Regions from separate parts of the Bacillus sp. ABA4_010 genome, predicted to be linked through region 2. Evidence: riboswitches for the same ligand, from Rfam matches in the RefSeq annotation. Region 2 holds a riboswitch; each other region holds the start of a gene.
What was found. A riboswitch is a leader RNA that binds a small molecule or an ion and turns the genes downstream of it on or off. The one in region 2 is predicted to bind S-adenosylmethionine.
Positions count from the first base shown of each region.

Region 1: it holds a riboswitch for S-adenosylmethionine, as region 2 does, so the genes downstream of both, ACXAEO_RS16680 (BMP family ABC transporter substrate-binding protein) here and ACXAEO_RS21525 (methionine ABC transporter ATP-binding protein) in region 2, are expected to answer to the same signal.
Region 3: it holds a riboswitch for S-adenosylmethionine, as region 2 does, so the genes downstream of both, mtnW (2,3-diketo-5-methylthiopentyl-1-phosphate enolase) here and ACXAEO_RS21525 (methionine ABC transporter ATP-binding protein) in region 2, are expected to answer to the same signal.

Region 1 is NZ_JBSWUN010000003.1:3,134,362-3,139,935, forward strand. It holds gene ACXAEO_RS16675 (ABC transporter ATP-binding protein) at 1-911, opposite strand, end outside; gene ACXAEO_RS16680 (BMP family ABC transporter substrate-binding protein) at 998-2,011, opposite strand; SAM riboswitch class I at 2,191-2,300, opposite strand; gene ACXAEO_RS16685 (hypothetical protein) at 2,486-3,049, shown strand; gene ACXAEO_RS16690 (DUF5316 family protein) at 3,588-3,800, opposite strand; gene ACXAEO_RS16695 (GNAT family N-acetyltransferase) at 4,469-4,909, opposite strand; partial or broken gene ACXAEO_RS16700 (PTS sugar transporter subunit IIBC family protein) at 5,225-5,574, opposite strand, start outside.
Region 2 is NZ_JBSWUN010000004.1:402,086-407,659, reverse strand. It holds gene sufD (Fe-S cluster assembly protein SufD) at 1-89, opposite strand, end outside; gene sufC (Fe-S cluster assembly ATPase SufC) at 107-892, opposite strand; gene ACXAEO_RS21540 (carboxymuconolactone decarboxylase family protein) at 1,151-1,516, opposite strand; gene ACXAEO_RS21535 (MetQ/NlpA family ABC transporter substrate-binding protein) at 1,649-2,482, opposite strand; gene ACXAEO_RS21530 (methionine ABC transporter permease) at 2,500-3,168, opposite strand; gene ACXAEO_RS21525 (methionine ABC transporter ATP-binding protein) at 3,161-4,186, opposite strand; SAM riboswitch class I at 4,302-4,410, opposite strand; gene ACXAEO_RS21520 (O-acetylhomoserine aminocarboxypropyltransferase/cysteine synthase family protein) at 4,591-5,574, opposite strand, start outside.
Region 3 is NZ_JBSWUN010000003.1:2,878,008-2,883,581, reverse strand. It holds gene ACXAEO_RS15510 (aminotransferase class I/II-fold pyridoxal phosphate-dependent enzyme) at 1-1,049, shown strand, start outside; SAM riboswitch class I at 1,134-1,248, shown strand; gene mtnW (2,3-diketo-5-methylthiopentyl-1-phosphate enolase) at 1,364-2,590, shown strand; gene ACXAEO_RS15500 (2-hydroxy-3-keto-5-methylthiopentenyl-1-phosphate phosphatase) at 2,587-3,249, shown strand; gene ACXAEO_RS15495 (methylthioribulose 1-phosphate dehydratase) at 3,246-3,875, shown strand; gene ACXAEO_RS15490 (1,2-dihydroxy-3-keto-5-methylthiopentene dioxygenase) at 3,895-4,410, shown strand; gene ACXAEO_RS15485 (sugar ABC transporter substrate-binding protein) at 4,514-5,574, shown strand, end outside.

The DNA.
Region 1 (5,574 bases), on a different contig from region 2:
AGCCCTGCGACAGCTTGCAACAATTCAGACTGTCCATTTCCTGATACACCTGCAATGCCGACAATCTCACCACGCGCAATATGAAAAGAAGCGTTGTCTAACAATGGTTTTTCATGTTTTCCTTGAACCGTGACATTTTGAACATGCAAAAACGTTTCTCCTTCTGTCGATGTTCGTTCTGTCATTTTTTTCAGTTCACGCCCGACCATTAACGTGGCTAATTCATGGGCATCCGTTTCTTCTACCGGCATAGTGCCTGTCACTTTTCCGTTGCGCAGCACTGTAACCCGGTCGGCCACTTCCATCACTTCCTGCAGTTTATGGGTGATAATAATGATGCTTTTTCCTTGAGAGGCGAGAAATCGAATAGTTGTTAACAGTTCTTTCACTTCAAGGGGGGTCAAAACAGCGGTCGGTTCATCCAAAATGATAATATCAGCGCCTTGATACAGCACTTTCACGATTTCAATTCGCTGCTGTTCGCCAATTGAGCAATTCATCACTTTTTCAAGCGGGCGGATCGGAATACGATATTGTGTGGAGAGGGCCTCCACTTCGTTCATGGCCTTCTTCCGTTGAAAAAAGCCGATGCGGCGCGGTTCACGTCCAATAACGATATTTTCAGCGACCGTCAAGTGCGGAAAAAGCATGAAGTGCTGATGGACCATGCCAATTCCGTGATTAATCGCATCAGACGGATTCGTAAACGATACTCTTTTCCCGTTTAAAACAACTTCTCCTGCTGTCGGCTGCTCCATGCCATACAACATTCGCATTAATGTCGTTTTTCCTGCTCCGTTTTCTCCTACAATCGCATGTACTTCCCCTTCTTTAAGGGAAAACGAAATACCTTCATTGGCTGTAAACGAGCCGTACTGTTTGGTCATATTTTTCATTTCTAATCGATGCATCGTTATCCTTTCCCTCCTTTACTCTGTGGAAGCAGAAAAGGGAAACCGACTACGAATATATGCAGTCGGCCCGCTTTCTGATCGTTTTACTTTAATGGATCTGTCACTTCAATCTTTCCTGCGACAATCTCATCTTTCAATGCTTTCACTTGGTCAATCACTTCTTGTCCGACAAACGGGTTAAGAGGTGTTGCACTGTCTCTTGTGACATAAGTGACGCCTACTCCATCTTCTTTTAATCCATATGCCACGACACCAGCTTCAAGCGTCTCTTCTGTAAATGCCTTTACGGTTTCGTAGGCAGCCGTATCCGTTCCTTTTAATTGCGATAACACAATGTGAGCTGGGTCAAGCTCTGTTCGGTCTACATCTTGTCCTGCTGTATAGAACCCTTTTTCTTTTGCTGCTTCAAATACGCCAAGGTCACCTACCGCAGCCGCTCCTGCTACAAAGTCGGCACCATTTGATGCTTGCAGCAATGCCATTTCTTTCGCTTTAGCTGGGTCTGTAAAGCTTCCTACATAGTTAATAAGAAATTCCGCTTCCGGATTTGTCGCTTTTAATCCTTCTTCAAAGCCGACAGTCCATTTTTTCAACAACGGAATATCCATCGCGACCACCATACCGACTTTATTCGTTTTCGTTGATAAACCAGCTGCTGCTCCAAGTAAATAAGCAGCTTCTTGCTCACGGAAGGTGACACTGCGCACATTTGGCAAATCAACAACGGTATCAATGATGGCAAACTGACGATCTGGATTTTCCGTTGCGACTTTTTTCAACGCATCTTCCGATTCAAAAGATGAAGTAATAATTAAGTCATAGCCTTCGGCAACCGCTGCACGAAGATTATCTTCAATGGCTGCATGATCTGTTGATTCAATCGTTTTTAGTTCTACACCAAACTCTTCTGCAGCTTTTTTCGCGCCTTCATCCATCTGCTGGAAAAACGGGTTCACACCAATTTTTTCAGGCAATACAAGCGCAATCCGTTTTGTTCCGCTTTGTTCCTCTCCACCTTCGTTAGAGGAAGATGGTGATGATTGGCAGCCTGCTAATAATAGAGCGAAGACTGTAAATAACAATAGTAATTTTTTCATAATATCCTCCTTATGTAGTTCGCAATTAATTTACACATCTCAATAATTCCAATGTCATTATGACACGATTCAACTGAAAACACAAACATTTTTTTGTTTAGAATTAAAAATGTTCGTATTTTACCAACTCAAAAAGAAAACCTCATCCCATAAGGAAGAGGTTTTCTGCCGATCACTCTTCCTTATCTTCAGAACGTCAACCGTTCTTCAGGATTTGGCACCTTTCTGTTTATAAAACAGTGGTTGCCGGGCTTCGCAGGGCCAGTCCCTCCGCCTCTCTTGATAAGGATATATTTTTTAATTGTTTATAATTTTAATAAAAATGAGATATTTGTCAACCCTTTTTTTATTTTTCCGATTACAATAGTTGGATTTTCTTTTTTAAAAAACGCCCGCTACCTATCATTCATTTTGGAAGAAACTTTTTCCTGGATTGTTTCGTATTACATATTGGAAGAAAAAGGGGGAACTCGTATGAAAATGGAAGAGATTTCATCACTACGAAAGCATCAATTTATTTTGTTAAATTGCGGTATGGCCATTATGTTTTTTATCCTCATAGCAAGCGTGGAGTTAGGTTTGTCAATGCGCGGGCTTTATATAAGTTTAATTGTTTTTATGCTCGCTCAAGTCATCACCACTATCCGAATCCAGCAGCCGCTTCTTTACGTCTTTTCTCACAAAATGCGAAAGCTGATGCAATATGAGCAGAAGAAAATGGGGACACAATGGAAAGCACAACAAAAACTGATCGTCGTTCTTCAGTCTTTTTTAATCCTTATGTTCTTGTTTCAGGCATGGCTAATGGGCGATCAGCCTTTCTATTTTCCGGGAGAGCGTTCTTATTTAGCGGGAATATACTTATTTACCGTCGCCTTAGTCAATATCTCGACATTTATTCATAATCGGAAAATTGATACACAAACCGAAGAAAAATTAAATGGGTATACGAAAAAAATGATCATCTTCAGCCTCGTATTTGCCCTCCTCTGTTTTATTATAGGCTTTGTTGGAAGTTCGTTTCTTTCCATGCTATAAGTACGTTTAACATGAAGAAACCAAAATTACCATCAATCTTTGTAACACTAATCACTACCCTAAAAAATGAGGCTGGGACAAAAGATTTTCAGCTAATAATAAAGCCGAACTATTATTTAGAACTCTAATTTAGAGCTTAGTAATCGTTCGACTTTTTTGTTTTTCTATGTTGTTATTAAAAAGGCTGAGCACCTTTTCGACGTCCAAAAGGTGCCCAACCTCTTTTGATAACTTGTTTTTTCATTAATACCCCCGATACTTGAAGAAGAAAACAATTTTCATCATCAGTTAAAAAATTAGGTTTTTCAGAAACAAAATAACGTATATTAAAGCACTACAAATTACAATAAACAATCCAACCATTAAAAAACCATAACTAAAGCCTTTACCCATTGAAAATAAATCTAAGAACATATTTTTAAATGTATCAAGTACCTTATACATAATTACCCCCTAACCCCAAACTACCGCATATATTTCACCATAAAAATCCATTATCTTATGAAAACTATCCCGTTAAAGAAGAATCGCTTATCATTTATAAAAAGTACATTAGCCCAGCGATGCCTAATGAGATTGCTCCTGCAAGACCAGAGTATAATGCAATTTGGGTTCTGAAGTTTCTATGTTTGTCTGTTTCTGAATGAAAATTTGCTCTCTGCTGTTGTCCATCCGTCCAAGCCCCAATAAAAATTCCCGATATAACAATACAGACTACGCCAATGATAAGAAACAGCTGAATCATATCCATATCCTTCCACCCCCTTAATGAATCTACGTTTTTATAACCAATTTTGTTTCATTAACATAGATAAGTTCCTCACTCGAATTTATATGTCTTGTTTGAAGTAAACTGCCCACGTTAGCACAATAAAAAAGGTTGCCGTAGCAACCTTGTCTTATAAAACTCAAGTCCCCGTTAAAGAAGCCAGGTTAGCTTTTTGTTAAGGGATTTATTGAATGTAAATTCTTATGTAATTTCGTACATTCGGTAAAATAAAAAAGCCACCTTCTTTAAAGCGACCTCTCCTCTCTTCTCCAATCCAAAGAGGTTGGGTATCCGAAAGACGCCCAACCTCTTTTCGTTGACATAAGTGACCTTATTAAGAAGCAAACTTACTTTTCTCTGGCTTTCTTATTCTTTTCAAGTTTTTCACTAAAATACGACCAGTATCCAATTGCAATAAAACCAGCAATACCGGCTAAAGCTAAAATGACCTCTATGAAAAGATTCATTCTTTGCCTCCTTTTAGTCACCATAATTTAGAATTATAGGAAATCAAAAAAACAGACAATCTTATAGAATTTAAGAGTCTTTGAATACACCGTTATGTATTATTTTATAAACAATGATCGCTTACTCCTTTTAAGTTTGTAATTTTCAAAAAACTGTATGCTTGTTTGTTCAAGTAGAAAACACTATTTTTTTAGAGACGCTTTAAATACATAACTTACTTTGTCATAATTCATTTTATCTTCATAAAAACGGTGTGCATCTGTACGTTGTAGTCCTGAAGATAAGGCAACACTGTCATAATTATTCTTTTTTGCCCAGCCATGAACATATGTAAGAAGCTTTTCACCATATCCTTTTGAACGTTTATTAGCATCTGTAACTAAGTCACAAACCCAAATAAATCTACCATAATAAAGTGTTATCATTGGTTGAAAGCCAATAACTGCGACAATTACTCCTTCATCCAATAAAGCAAACATTTTGTATGATTCCTTTTCTTGTGCCTCAGTTACTAAACTAAGATAGGTATTTTCATCAAGATGGACGCGCAACTGCTTCATAACTGGAAATGCTTCAATAATTTCGTTCTTTGTTTGGAGTTCTTTAACTGTCAATGTATTCACAATAAAATCCCCTTTTTAGAATTTTTTGTAAATAAAGTTTATCATAATTCCTTGTTTAACAAAACTCTCATTAGATAACAAAGAATACTGTATATTGTATGCATAGTTTGTATAGCCTCTCTTTTAAGAATTCTCCTCCCACCTTGAGAGCCAAGAAGTTTTCTGTGGTCAATTTTATAGGCTATGTATGATTTTATACATTAAAACAAGAAGCTGGGCCATAACTAATCAAAAATAATGAAAAAAAGCCGAGAGGAGCCAAAATTAGCTTCCCTCGACTTTTTCATTTTAATTGGACAGATTTTACCCGACTCTCTAAACTGTCACTAATTTTTTCGACTCTAAATTTTCTATAAGTTCATCATATTTAGGACTGCTTAAAAAGTTTTCAACTGAAATATGAATGGCATGAGGCACTTTAGCTTTCGCTCGATCCGTTAAATCTTTATGCGTAATAACCACATCTGCATCAGCAGGCAAATTATTAATGGCCGTATTGGATACTGAGATATCCAATCCTGCTTTTTGGACTTTGTTCTTTAAGATAGAGGCTCCCATCGCACTCGAACCCATTCCTGCATCACAAGCAAAGATAATTTTCTTAACCTCTTTCTTAATCTAACTCTGCAGATCATTTTCTTCTTCACTCACAATTGGCTCTTGGT
Region 2 (5,574 bases):
AGGTCGAGAAGCCAGCTCGGTTCCCCAGCTTCTTTCGAATAGCTGCTGACATACTCTTGATCGAATGGTAATTTCGTCTCGATAGTCATGTTAATCCTCCTAACGCTTACGCTTCTTGCCCAACAGTTTCGTCTTCAATCCCTAGCTCTTCTTTAACCCAGTCATACCCTTCTGCTTCTAAGCGTTGCGCTAATTCAGGGCCGCCTGATTTTACAATACGTCCTTGCATCATAATATGAACACGATCAGGTGTAATGTAGTTTAATAGACGTTGATAGTGAGTGATGATAAGACAGCCGAAGTCTTCTCCGCGCATTTCGTTAACACCTTTTGATACAACTTTTAATGCATCGATATCTAATCCTGAATCAATCTCATCCAAGATTGCAATCTTCGGTTGAAGCATCATTAATTGAAGAATTTCATTACGCTTCTTTTCTCCACCTGAGAACCCTTCGTTTAAATAGCGTTGTGCCATATCCGGGTCCATTTCTAAAAAGTCCATGCTTTTATCTAATTGGCGGATAAATTTCATTAACGAAATTTCATCGCCTTCTTCACGACGTGCATTTACTGCAGAGCGCAAGAAGTCCGCATTCGTTACACCGCTGATTTCACTTGGATATTGCATCGCAAGAAATAGACCTGCACGTGCGCGCTCGTCTACTTCCATTTCAAGCACATCTTCTCCGTCCAGTAATACGCTTCCTTGTGTTACTTCATATTTAGGGTGACCCATAATTGCCGAAGATAACGTAGATTTACCTGTACCGTTCGGTCCCATAATTGCATGGATTTCTCCACCTTTAATTTCTAAATTAACACCTTTTAAAATCTCTTTTCCATCAATTGAAGCATGAAGATCTTTAATTGTTAAAGTTGAACCAGCCATGATAAAACCTCCAATAATATGACGTATATCTAGGATTGTACCTCTTACATCATTATTTTAATCCATTCTCATTTTATTCTCATTACAATCTTATAACAAGTGAAAAGTTATCGCAACCTTTTAACCCTATCTAGATAGTGAAAATCATCTTATTTTTACTCGTGATGGGTCTATGGCCACTATGTATGAAGGGTGATTGAAAACGGGCTGAAATCTTTGTCCGTTCCCAATCACCCTTCCCAACTGCACAAGCGGTTATTAATGAGTTTGCTGATTTAGTTCTTGAATACATTCCTGTACGAGCGTGACTGCTTGACTCATAGCAGCACCACCGCCAAAAGCAGCGGCAACGCCACACGCTTCTAAAATTTGCTGTTCAGAAGCACCTTGATCTAAACATCCTTTTGTATGATAAATCATACAATACTCATCTTGAGCGACTAGGCTAATGCCGAGAGCGATGAGCTGCTTGTCTTGTTTAGATAAGGCACCTTCTTCAAAGCACGCCTCTGTAAACGTGTTGAAAGCATGCGCTACTTTCGGAAGCTTTTCGGTAAACTGGCCAATCCCCGTTTTATAATTCAACAAAGCATTTTCAGTCGAAGTACGTCCTTCATGCATCATTAACGTCAACTCCCATCTCATGATTTCATCAACGTTAGTAGTATGCTTAAAGTTAAAGAATGTATGCTCTGAAAAGACAAGCGGGGACTAAAAAGACGGACAGGCCGTTCCCTTTAGTCCCCTTGTATTTCATTATTGTGCAGCTGGGATCACTGCGCCTTGATACTTCTCGTTAATGAAATCTTGAATTTCTTTTGATTGAAGAACTTCCACTAACGCTTGAATCTCCTCGCGGTTTTCATCACCATTACGAACAACAACTAAGTTAGATGGAACAACGTCGCTTCCCTCAAACGCGATGCCATCTTCTTTAATGTTTACTTTCCCTTCGATAGCATAGTTTGTATTGATTGCCACCGCATCACCTTCACCATTTTCGAAAGACGTCGCTAAAAGCTTTGCTTCAATTAAAGTAGAGAAATCAAGGTTTTTCGGGTTTTCAACAATGTCTTCGATGCGTGCGTTTTGACCCACACCTTCTTTAAGTTTAATGACACCCGCTTTTTCAAAGATTGGCAAAATACGGCCATGGTCGCTGAACGAGTTACTCATAATAATTTTTGCACCTTCAGGAAGGTCGTTTAAATCTTTATATTCTTTAGAATAAATGCCGATTGGTTCTTTATGAACTTCCCCTACACTTACAAAATCATAACCTTTTTGTTCCATTTCAAGTTCTAAATAACCTGGTGTTTGGAAGTAGTTTGCATCAAGTTCTTTTTCTTTTAACGTCACGTTTGGTAATACATAGTCTTGGAACACTTGAACTTTAAGGTCAATTCCTTTTTCAGCAAGCAATGGCTTTGCTTCTTCTAATACTTCAGCATGTGGAATTGCAGAAGCTCCTACTACTAATTTTTTGTTGCCACCTTCTGTTGCTGTGCTTTCTTCTTTTTCTGCTCCGCCACAAGCGGCTAAAACGACAAGCAATACAGCAGCCATCATGAAACCAAGTAATTTTTTCATGTTTAGTTCCTCCTAAGTTATCTTTTATCAAGCTTTTTAGTGAAATAATCTCCAATAAATTGGATGATAAATACAATGATTAAAATAGCGACAGTTGCCACAAATGTTAAGAATGGACTGCCTCCTTGGAACCCTTCTAAATAAGCAAAGTTGCCTAAGCCGCCCGCTCCGATGACACCAGCCATTGCTGTATAGCTGACCAAGGCAATCGCCGTCACGGTAATACCTGAAATTAACGCCGGCAGAGATTCCGGAATGAGTACTTTAAAGATGATTTGTCCATTGGACGCTCCCATCGAATGAGATGCTTCAATAACACCTTTATCTATTTCTCTTAAAGCAATCTCAACCATTCGAGCATAAAATGGGGCAGCTCCAATAATTAGCGCAGGCAATGCAGCGTTGGCCCCTAGAATGGTTCCAACCAACAGCTTCGTCACTGGAATTAACAGGACAATTAAAATGATAAAGGGAATGGAGCGGAACACGTTCACAAATGTTCCAATGACTGTATTAACTGCACGGTTCTCCCACATGTTCCCTTTTGCTGTTAAAAATAATAACAACCCAAGTAATAACCCTAACACGAAAGTAGCGGCAACTGAAAGAAAAGTCATATAGATGGTTTCCTGAGTGGCATCCATTAGTTTATCCCATTTCAGTAGCTCAAACCATTGACTATTCATTTTCAATCACCTCGACTTCCACTCTGTTTTCTCTTACAAAGGCAATCGCATTTTCAATCACATTTGCCTCTCCAAGTAATTGCACAAACAAGGTTCCGTATGATCCTTTTTGCGTTTGTGAAATTTTCCCTTGCAAAATGTTTATATTCAAATCAAAATTGCGAATCAAGTTCGTAATAAGCGGCTGTTCCGCTGATTCACCCACAAATGTTAACTGAATAATCTTTCCGTCCGGATGTTGGCTGACAAGATGCTCAATGGTCTCTCTTGTTTGTTCCGGCTCTGTCACTTGTTTGACGAATCTTTTCGTAATTGGCTGTTTTGGATTTCGGAATACTTCCAATACTTCCCCTTGCTCTACGACTTGTCCGCTCTCCATGACCGCCACACGATGACAAATTTTACGGATGACATGCATCTCATGCGTAATTAAAACAATTGTTAGCCCAAGTTGTTCATTAATGTCCACAAGCAAGTCCAAAATGGCATCCGTCGTTTGCGGATCAAGGGCAGAAGTTGCCTCATCACAAAGTAATACCTTAGGATTATTAGCTAATGCGCGAGCGATGCCGACACGTTGCTTTTGTCCTCCGCTCAGCTGAGACGGATACGCATCCTCCCGGCCTTCTAATCCAACCAATTTGATGAGTTCATCTACTCGTCTCATCCGTTCGCTTTTCGGAACACCTGTAATCTCAAGAGGAAACGCGATGTTTTCCCTTACTGTACGCGACCATAGCAGATTGAAATGCTGGAAAATCATACTGATTTCCTGCCGAGCTTTACGGAGCTTTTCTCCTTTAATTCGACCAATGTCATTTCCTGCTACTTCAACCGTTCCTTCTGTCGGTGTTTCAAGACCGTTCAGCAGCCGGATCAAAGAGCTTTTCCCTGCTCCGCTATATCCGATAATCCCAAAGATTTCCCCAGATTTGATTTCTAAATTAACGTTATCTACCGCTGTCACATTCCCGTGTTTCGCGCGATAGATTTTTTTGACACCTGTTAATGTAATCATGCCTTCTCACCTTCTTTTGAGCCTTATTCTTTGTTGATCCGCTTCTAAACATGTCCAGACAAATTAAAAAGCCTTTCTACATATGAGTAGAAAGGCTTCAATTGTTCGGTCCTTTCTCTCATCTCTCAAAGCAATCTGCTTTGATGGAATTGGCACCATTTCAGTTTACACTGACGGTTGCCGGGCTTCATAGGGCCATATCCCTCCACCTCTCTTGATAAGAGTACTTATCGTTATCTATTTAAGTTTGTCGTTTATTGTCTAAAAGGTACGAAAGTGATTGTAGCATGGACATGATTCAAGTGTCAATCAATTAGTTGTATTTTCACTCTATTTTTAATACTCAACAAAAGCGGAATCTTCTATCACGGTTTTGTCGACTATATTCACGCGTTTTTTGGTTTTTATATGTTCACAGCCGATGACGTCAAACCCGTCGCCTCTTTAATGGCCTGCTCTAAATCTTCTACAAGGTCATCAATATGCTCAATCCCAACAGACAAGCGAATTAAATCTTCACTGACCCCCGCAGCCTTCAGCTGCTCTGCATTTAATTGCTGATGAGTCGTGCTAGCAGGATGAATAATTAAACTTTTCGCATCGCCCACATTGGCTACATGAGACCAAAGCTGAACCGAGTTGATGAGTTTCTGTCCGGCTTCTCTTCCCCCTTTAATGCCGAATACTAATACCGCACCTGCCCCTTTTGGCAAATATTTTTTCGCCTCTTCATGCTGAGGATGGTCCGCTAATTCTGGATAAAGAATCCAATCAACGGCAGGATGCTGCTCTAAGTAAGCAATTACCTTCCGAACATTTGCTACATGCTCTTTCATCCGCACATGGAGAGTTTCCAATCCAAGACTGAATTGAAATGCATTAAATGGGCTCATCGATGCGCCAATATCGCGAAGCAACTGAACTCTCGCTTTCACAATATACGCTAACGGCCCTAACGCCTCTGCATATACAATGTCATGATAACTTGGATCCGGTGTCGTAAATCCCGGAAATTTAGGCGAGTTCCAATCAAATTTACCTCCGTCAACAATTACACCGCCTAATGTCGTTCCATTGCCAAGCAGCCATTTTGTCGCCGAGTGAATGACAATATCAGCCCCATGTTCAATTGGTCGGCATAAATAAGGTGTAGCAAACGTGTTATCAATAATGAGCGGAATGCCCGCTTCATGAGCAATCTCAGCCACTTTTTCAATATCAAGCACATTCAAGCTCGGATTGCCGATTGTTTCAGCATACAATGCTTTCGTCTTCGGTGTAATCGCTTGGCGGAAGTTTTCTGGATTGGATGGGTCGACAAAGATTGTCTTAATCCCATACCTTGGTAACGTTGTATCAAACAAATTGTAAGTGCCTCCATACAAGTT
Region 3 (5,574 bases), on a different contig from region 2:
AGCCAACTCCTCCCCATATTGTGAAGGCACTTCAAGAAGCGGCTGAAGATCCCCGCAATCATAAATACTCACCGTTTCGCGGTCATTCTTTTTTGAAAGAAGCTGTCTCCGCTTTTTATGAGCGCGAATATGGAGTGAAAATCGACCCGGAAAAGGAAGTGGCGATTTTATTCGGCGGGAAAGCGGGGCTTGTGGAAATTCCCCAATGTTTATTAAATCCGGGAGATACAGTATTAGTACCAGACCCGGGCTATCCCGACTATTGGTCAGGGGTGGAACTTGCTCAGGCTCGAATGGAAACGATGCCACTTCGCGCAGAACATCAATTTCTTCCAAACTACGAAGAACTGTCAGAAGAAGTCAAACAAAAAGCGAAGCTTATGTTTTTAAATTATCCGAATAACCCGACAGGTGCGACGGCAACGTCTGCGTTTTTTGAAGAAACAGTAGACATGGCTAAACAGCATGATATTTGTGTCGTTCATGATTTTGCCTATGGAGCCGTTGGATTTGACGGACAAAAGCCGCGCAGCTTTTTACAAACAGATGGGGCGAAAGAGATTGGCATCGAAATTTATACATTCTCAAAAACATATAACATGGCGGGCTGGCGTGTTGGGTTTGCAGTAGGGAATGAAAGTGTCATTGAGGCGATTAACTTATTGCAAGATCATTTGTATGTCAGCATTTTCGGTGCGGTTCAAGCAGCAGCAGCGACAGCTTTGCTAGAGTCTCAAAGTTGTGTGGATGAACTTGTTGGATTGTATGAATCACGCCGTCGTGTCTTTATTGACGGATTGCAGCAAATTGGTTGGGATGTGCAAGCGCCTGCTGGCTCCTTTTTTGCTTGGCTGCCTGTGCCTGAAGGCTATTCGTCGGAACAGTTTGCGGATTTGTTACTGGAGGAGGCACATGTCGTTGTTGCGCCAGGCATTGGGTTCGGTGAATATGGAGAAGGATATGTTCGTGTAGGCTTATTGACGGACGAAGATCGTTTGCAGGAAGCGGTTGCCCGAATTGAACGTTTAAATTTATTTTCCAAAAAATAATTGACAAAGAAAAAAACTCCTGTCATAATCCAAACTAGATTAATTGAACATGAACTTTTTGGAAACTAACATAAATAAGCAACTTTCTTATCAAGAGCAGGTGGAGGGATGAGCCCGACGAAGCCCGGCAACCGACTTAACGATGCAAGACTGTTAAGCACGGTGCTAATTCTTACAGCAGTAAGCTGAGAGATAAGAAGAGTACTAGTAATTAGCCTCTTCTTATCGAAGAGGCTTTTTGTTTTGAGGTTGGTGCTTGATAATGTTTGCTAGAAAATGGACTATACAATCATACAGCAAAGGAGAACGGAAGCATGAGTGAAGTAATTGCGAGCTATTTGATTCATGGATTATCAGGAGGGTTCGAAAAGAAGGCAGAAGGAATTGCGCTTGGATTAACAATTGGTTCGTGGACGGATTTGCCGTTGCTTGAGCAAGAACAGCTCAAAAAGCATAAAGGGCGAGTTGTGTCAGTGACCCCTTTACAAACGGATTCAGATGAGCAGGCGTCTCAAGTGTTAATAAAAATTGCGTATCCTGCTGCCAATTTTTCAGCAGATATCCCAGCTATTTTAACGACGGTTTTCGGAAAATTATCACTTGATGGAAAAGTAAAACTTGTCGACTTAGACTTTCACGAATCATTGCTCGAGCAATTTCCTGGTCCTCGCTTTGGCATCGAGGGAATTCGAAAGAAACTTGGTGTGTACGATCGACCGCTTGTTATGAGCATCTTCAAAGGAGTGATTGGACGGGATATTAACTATTTGACTGAACAGCTTCGGGAACAGGCATTAGGTGGGGTTGATCTTGTCAAGGATGATGAAATTTTATTCGACAGCAACCTGACGCCGTTTGAAAAACGAATTACGGAAGGAAAGCGAGTGCTAGATGAGGTGTTTGCCCAAACAGGGCATCGTACGTTGTACGCCGTCAACTTGACAGGCCGTACATTTGACTTAAGAGAGAAAGCGAAGCGCGCCGCTGAACTTGGTGCAGATGCCTTGCTATTTAATGTATTTGCTTACGGGTTGGACGTGCTACAAGCATTGCGTGAAGATGATGAGATTGCGCTTCCGATTATGGCTCATCCAGCTGTCAGCGGGGCATCAACACCGTCCCCCTATTACGGCTTTTCGTATTCGCTACTACTTGGGAAGCTATTGCGCATCGCGGGAGCAGATTTATCGCTCTTTCCGTCTCCGTACGGAAGTGTAGCGTTGCCGTTCCAAGATGCGGTGGCGATTAAGGAGGAGCTTATCGTTTCAAATAACCACCTTAAAACAGCCTTTCCTGTTCCATCAGCGGGGATTCATCCAGGCATGGTGCCATTATTGATTAACGATTTTGGAATTGATTCGGTTATCAATGCCGGAGGCGGTGTTCATGGACATCCAGATGGAGCCGCAGGAGGTGGCCGTGCATTTCGTGATGCGGTCGATGGAGTGTTAAGCGGAGAGACGCTTGAACAAAGAGCCGAGCAGTCCGAACCACTTCGAAAAGCGATTGCTTTATGGGGAACAGTGGAGGTGCCGTCATGAGTAAGCCCGTGATTTTCTGTGATTTTGATGGAACGATTACGAACAGTGATAACATCATTGCCCTTATGAAAACATTCGCTCCATCTGAGTGGGAAGTCATTAAAGATGACGTTTTGGCTCAGCGTATCTCTATTAAAGAAGGCGTCGGGAGAATGTTCTCCCTTTTGCCTGTAACGCTTAAGGAAGAGCTCATCGAGTTTTTGCTTGAGAACGCTAAAATTCGTGAAGGCTTTTCAGATTTTGTAGCGTTTGTGAAGCAAGAAAACATTCCGCTTTATATCGTAAGTGGAGGCATTGACTTTTTCGTGCATCCTTTACTCGACGGCTTCGTAGAACAAGAAAGCATTTACTGCAACGGTTCAGATTTTAGTGGGAAAACCATTACCATTACATGGCCGCATTCATGTGACGCGCAATGCGACAATGAGTGTGGTTGTTGCAAACCATCTCTCATTCGCAAGCTTGGGCAAGGATATGATTTTAAAATTGTCATCGGTGACTCCATCACCGATTTGCAGGCGGCTAAAATGGCAGATGCGGTTATAGCACGCGACTTCTTAATTGAAAAGTGTGAGGAATTACATATTCCATATCGTCCATTTACTACGTTTCACGATGTGATTGGACATATAAAAGAATTAGCGGGGGTGACATCATGAGTATTTTGGCGAAACGATGGCATGAGCTGGCAGACGTCAAAGATGAACTAGCTGCACGCGACTGGTTCCCGGGAACAAGCGGGAACCTAGCCATTAAAGTAACGGATCATCCGGTGACGTTTCTTGTGACTGCTAGTGGAAAAGATAAACGAAAGCGCACGGCAGAGGATTTCCTGTTAGTGGATGCAAAAGGGAATAAAGCAGAGGAAACGGATTTGAAGCCGTCAGCAGAGACGCTGCTTCACGTCGAGATTTATGAGAAAACAGATGCTGGCTGCAGTCTTCATGTCCATACGATTGACAATAACGTCATTTCGGAACTATATGGCGATGAGGGCGAAGTGGTGTTCAAAGGGCAAGAAATCATTAAAGCGCTAGGCATTTGGGAAGAAGATGCGGAAATTCGCATTCCGATTATTCGGAATCATGCGCATATTCCGACGTTAGCAGAGGAATTCAGCCAGCATGTGAAAGGGGATCAAGGAGCGGTTCTCATTCGCAATCACGGGATTACCGTATGGGGCAAAACAGCCTTTGACGCAAAGAAATATTTAGAAGCGTATGAATTTTTATTTAGTTATCATTTAAAAATCCGTTCATTACAATCAACATTTCAAACGGTTTAAATACAAGGAGGAAAAGAAAATGGCAGAAATTCGTTTACACAACAATAATGAGCGCATCGCAGATCAACAAGAGGTTAAGGAGTTTTTAGCAAGCAATGAAGTTATTTATGAAAAATGGGACATGACGAAGCTTCCAGAAGCATTGCGCGAAAACTACGCGTTAACAGATGAGCAAAAAAATGAGATCTTAACAGCATTTGAGGCAGAAATTGCGGACATTTCTGAACGTCGTGGCTATAAGACGGCGGATGTGATTTCGTTATCAGAAACAACACCGAACTTAGAACAGCTTCTGCAAAATTTCCAAAAGGAGCATCACCATACAGATGATGAAGTACGCTTTATCGTAAGTGGACACGGCATTTTTGTTATTCAAGGAAAAGATGGAAACTTCTTTGATGTAGAACTAGAGCCAGGAGATTTAATTTCCGTTCCTGAAAATGTTCGTCATTATTTCACTTTAATGGATGATCGCAAAGTAGTAGCGGTGCGTATTTTCGTCACAACAGAAGGATGGGTACCGATTTACGAATAATGAAACAGATGCATGAAAGGAATCAGCAGGAGTTTTAGCCTGCTGATTCCTTTAAAACCAAGTTTTCAGATGAGAATACTTTAAAAGAGAAGGGGAAACAACGATGAAATCGATTATCCGGACATTTTTATTCGCGCTAGTAGCGTTTGTCCTTGTATTTCCTTTAGCGGCCTGCACGAGCGAGCAGCCAACAGCTACTAATGCTGAAACAGAGCCGGCGCAGCAGGAACAAGCAAATGAGAAGAAGGAAGAACAAGCAGATAATAAGGAAGAGGCAACACCTGCCCCGAAAGGGAAAAATGGTCAAGTAAAAGTGGCGCTCGTGGCTGAATTTACGACTGGGACACATGCGTCACAATATGTGAGCGGAGTGAAAAAAGCGGCGGAAGAAAGCGGAATTGAACTAGTCATTTCTGATGCGAACAACGACCAAGCCAAAATGGCTTCTTATTTAGATACAGCCATCAATCAAGATGTAGATGGCATTATTATTAAGCACGGTCGTACGGAAACGTTGGAACCTGGTGTGAAGCGTGCGGTTGAAAAAGGAATTCCGGTCGTTGCTTTTGATGTGGAGTTAAACGTTGATGGCGTGACGACGATTGATCAAGACGACTACATGCTTGCATTATTAGCGTTGAAACAGCTCGCACAAGATATTGATGGTGAAGGGAATATCGTCAATATTTTCGTTGGCGGCTTTGCGCCGATGGAAAAACGAAATCGTGTATATGAAATTATGCTTCAGCGTTATCCTGGTATTAACGAAATTGCTCGCTTTGGAAATGCCTCAGCGAATACGTCATTAGATACGCAAACGAAAATGGAAGCTATCTTAAAACAGTATCCGAATAAAGGTGATATTAAAGCGGTTTGGGCGCCTTGGGATGAATTTGCCAAAGGAGCAACTCGCGCCATTAAAGAGGCAGGCCGTGATGAAATAAAAGTATATGGAATTGATTTATCCGATGAAGACTTGCAAATGATGCAGGAAGAAGGCAGTCCATGGGAAGCTTCTGCAGCGGTGAATCCGGCAGCGGTCGGTGAAAAGCAGGTCGATTTATTGCTTCAAAAATTAGCAGGAGAAGAAACACCGCGTTACTACTCATTCGACCCAGTACTTGTTACACAAGATGACTTACCGGAAAATCCAATTAATATGGA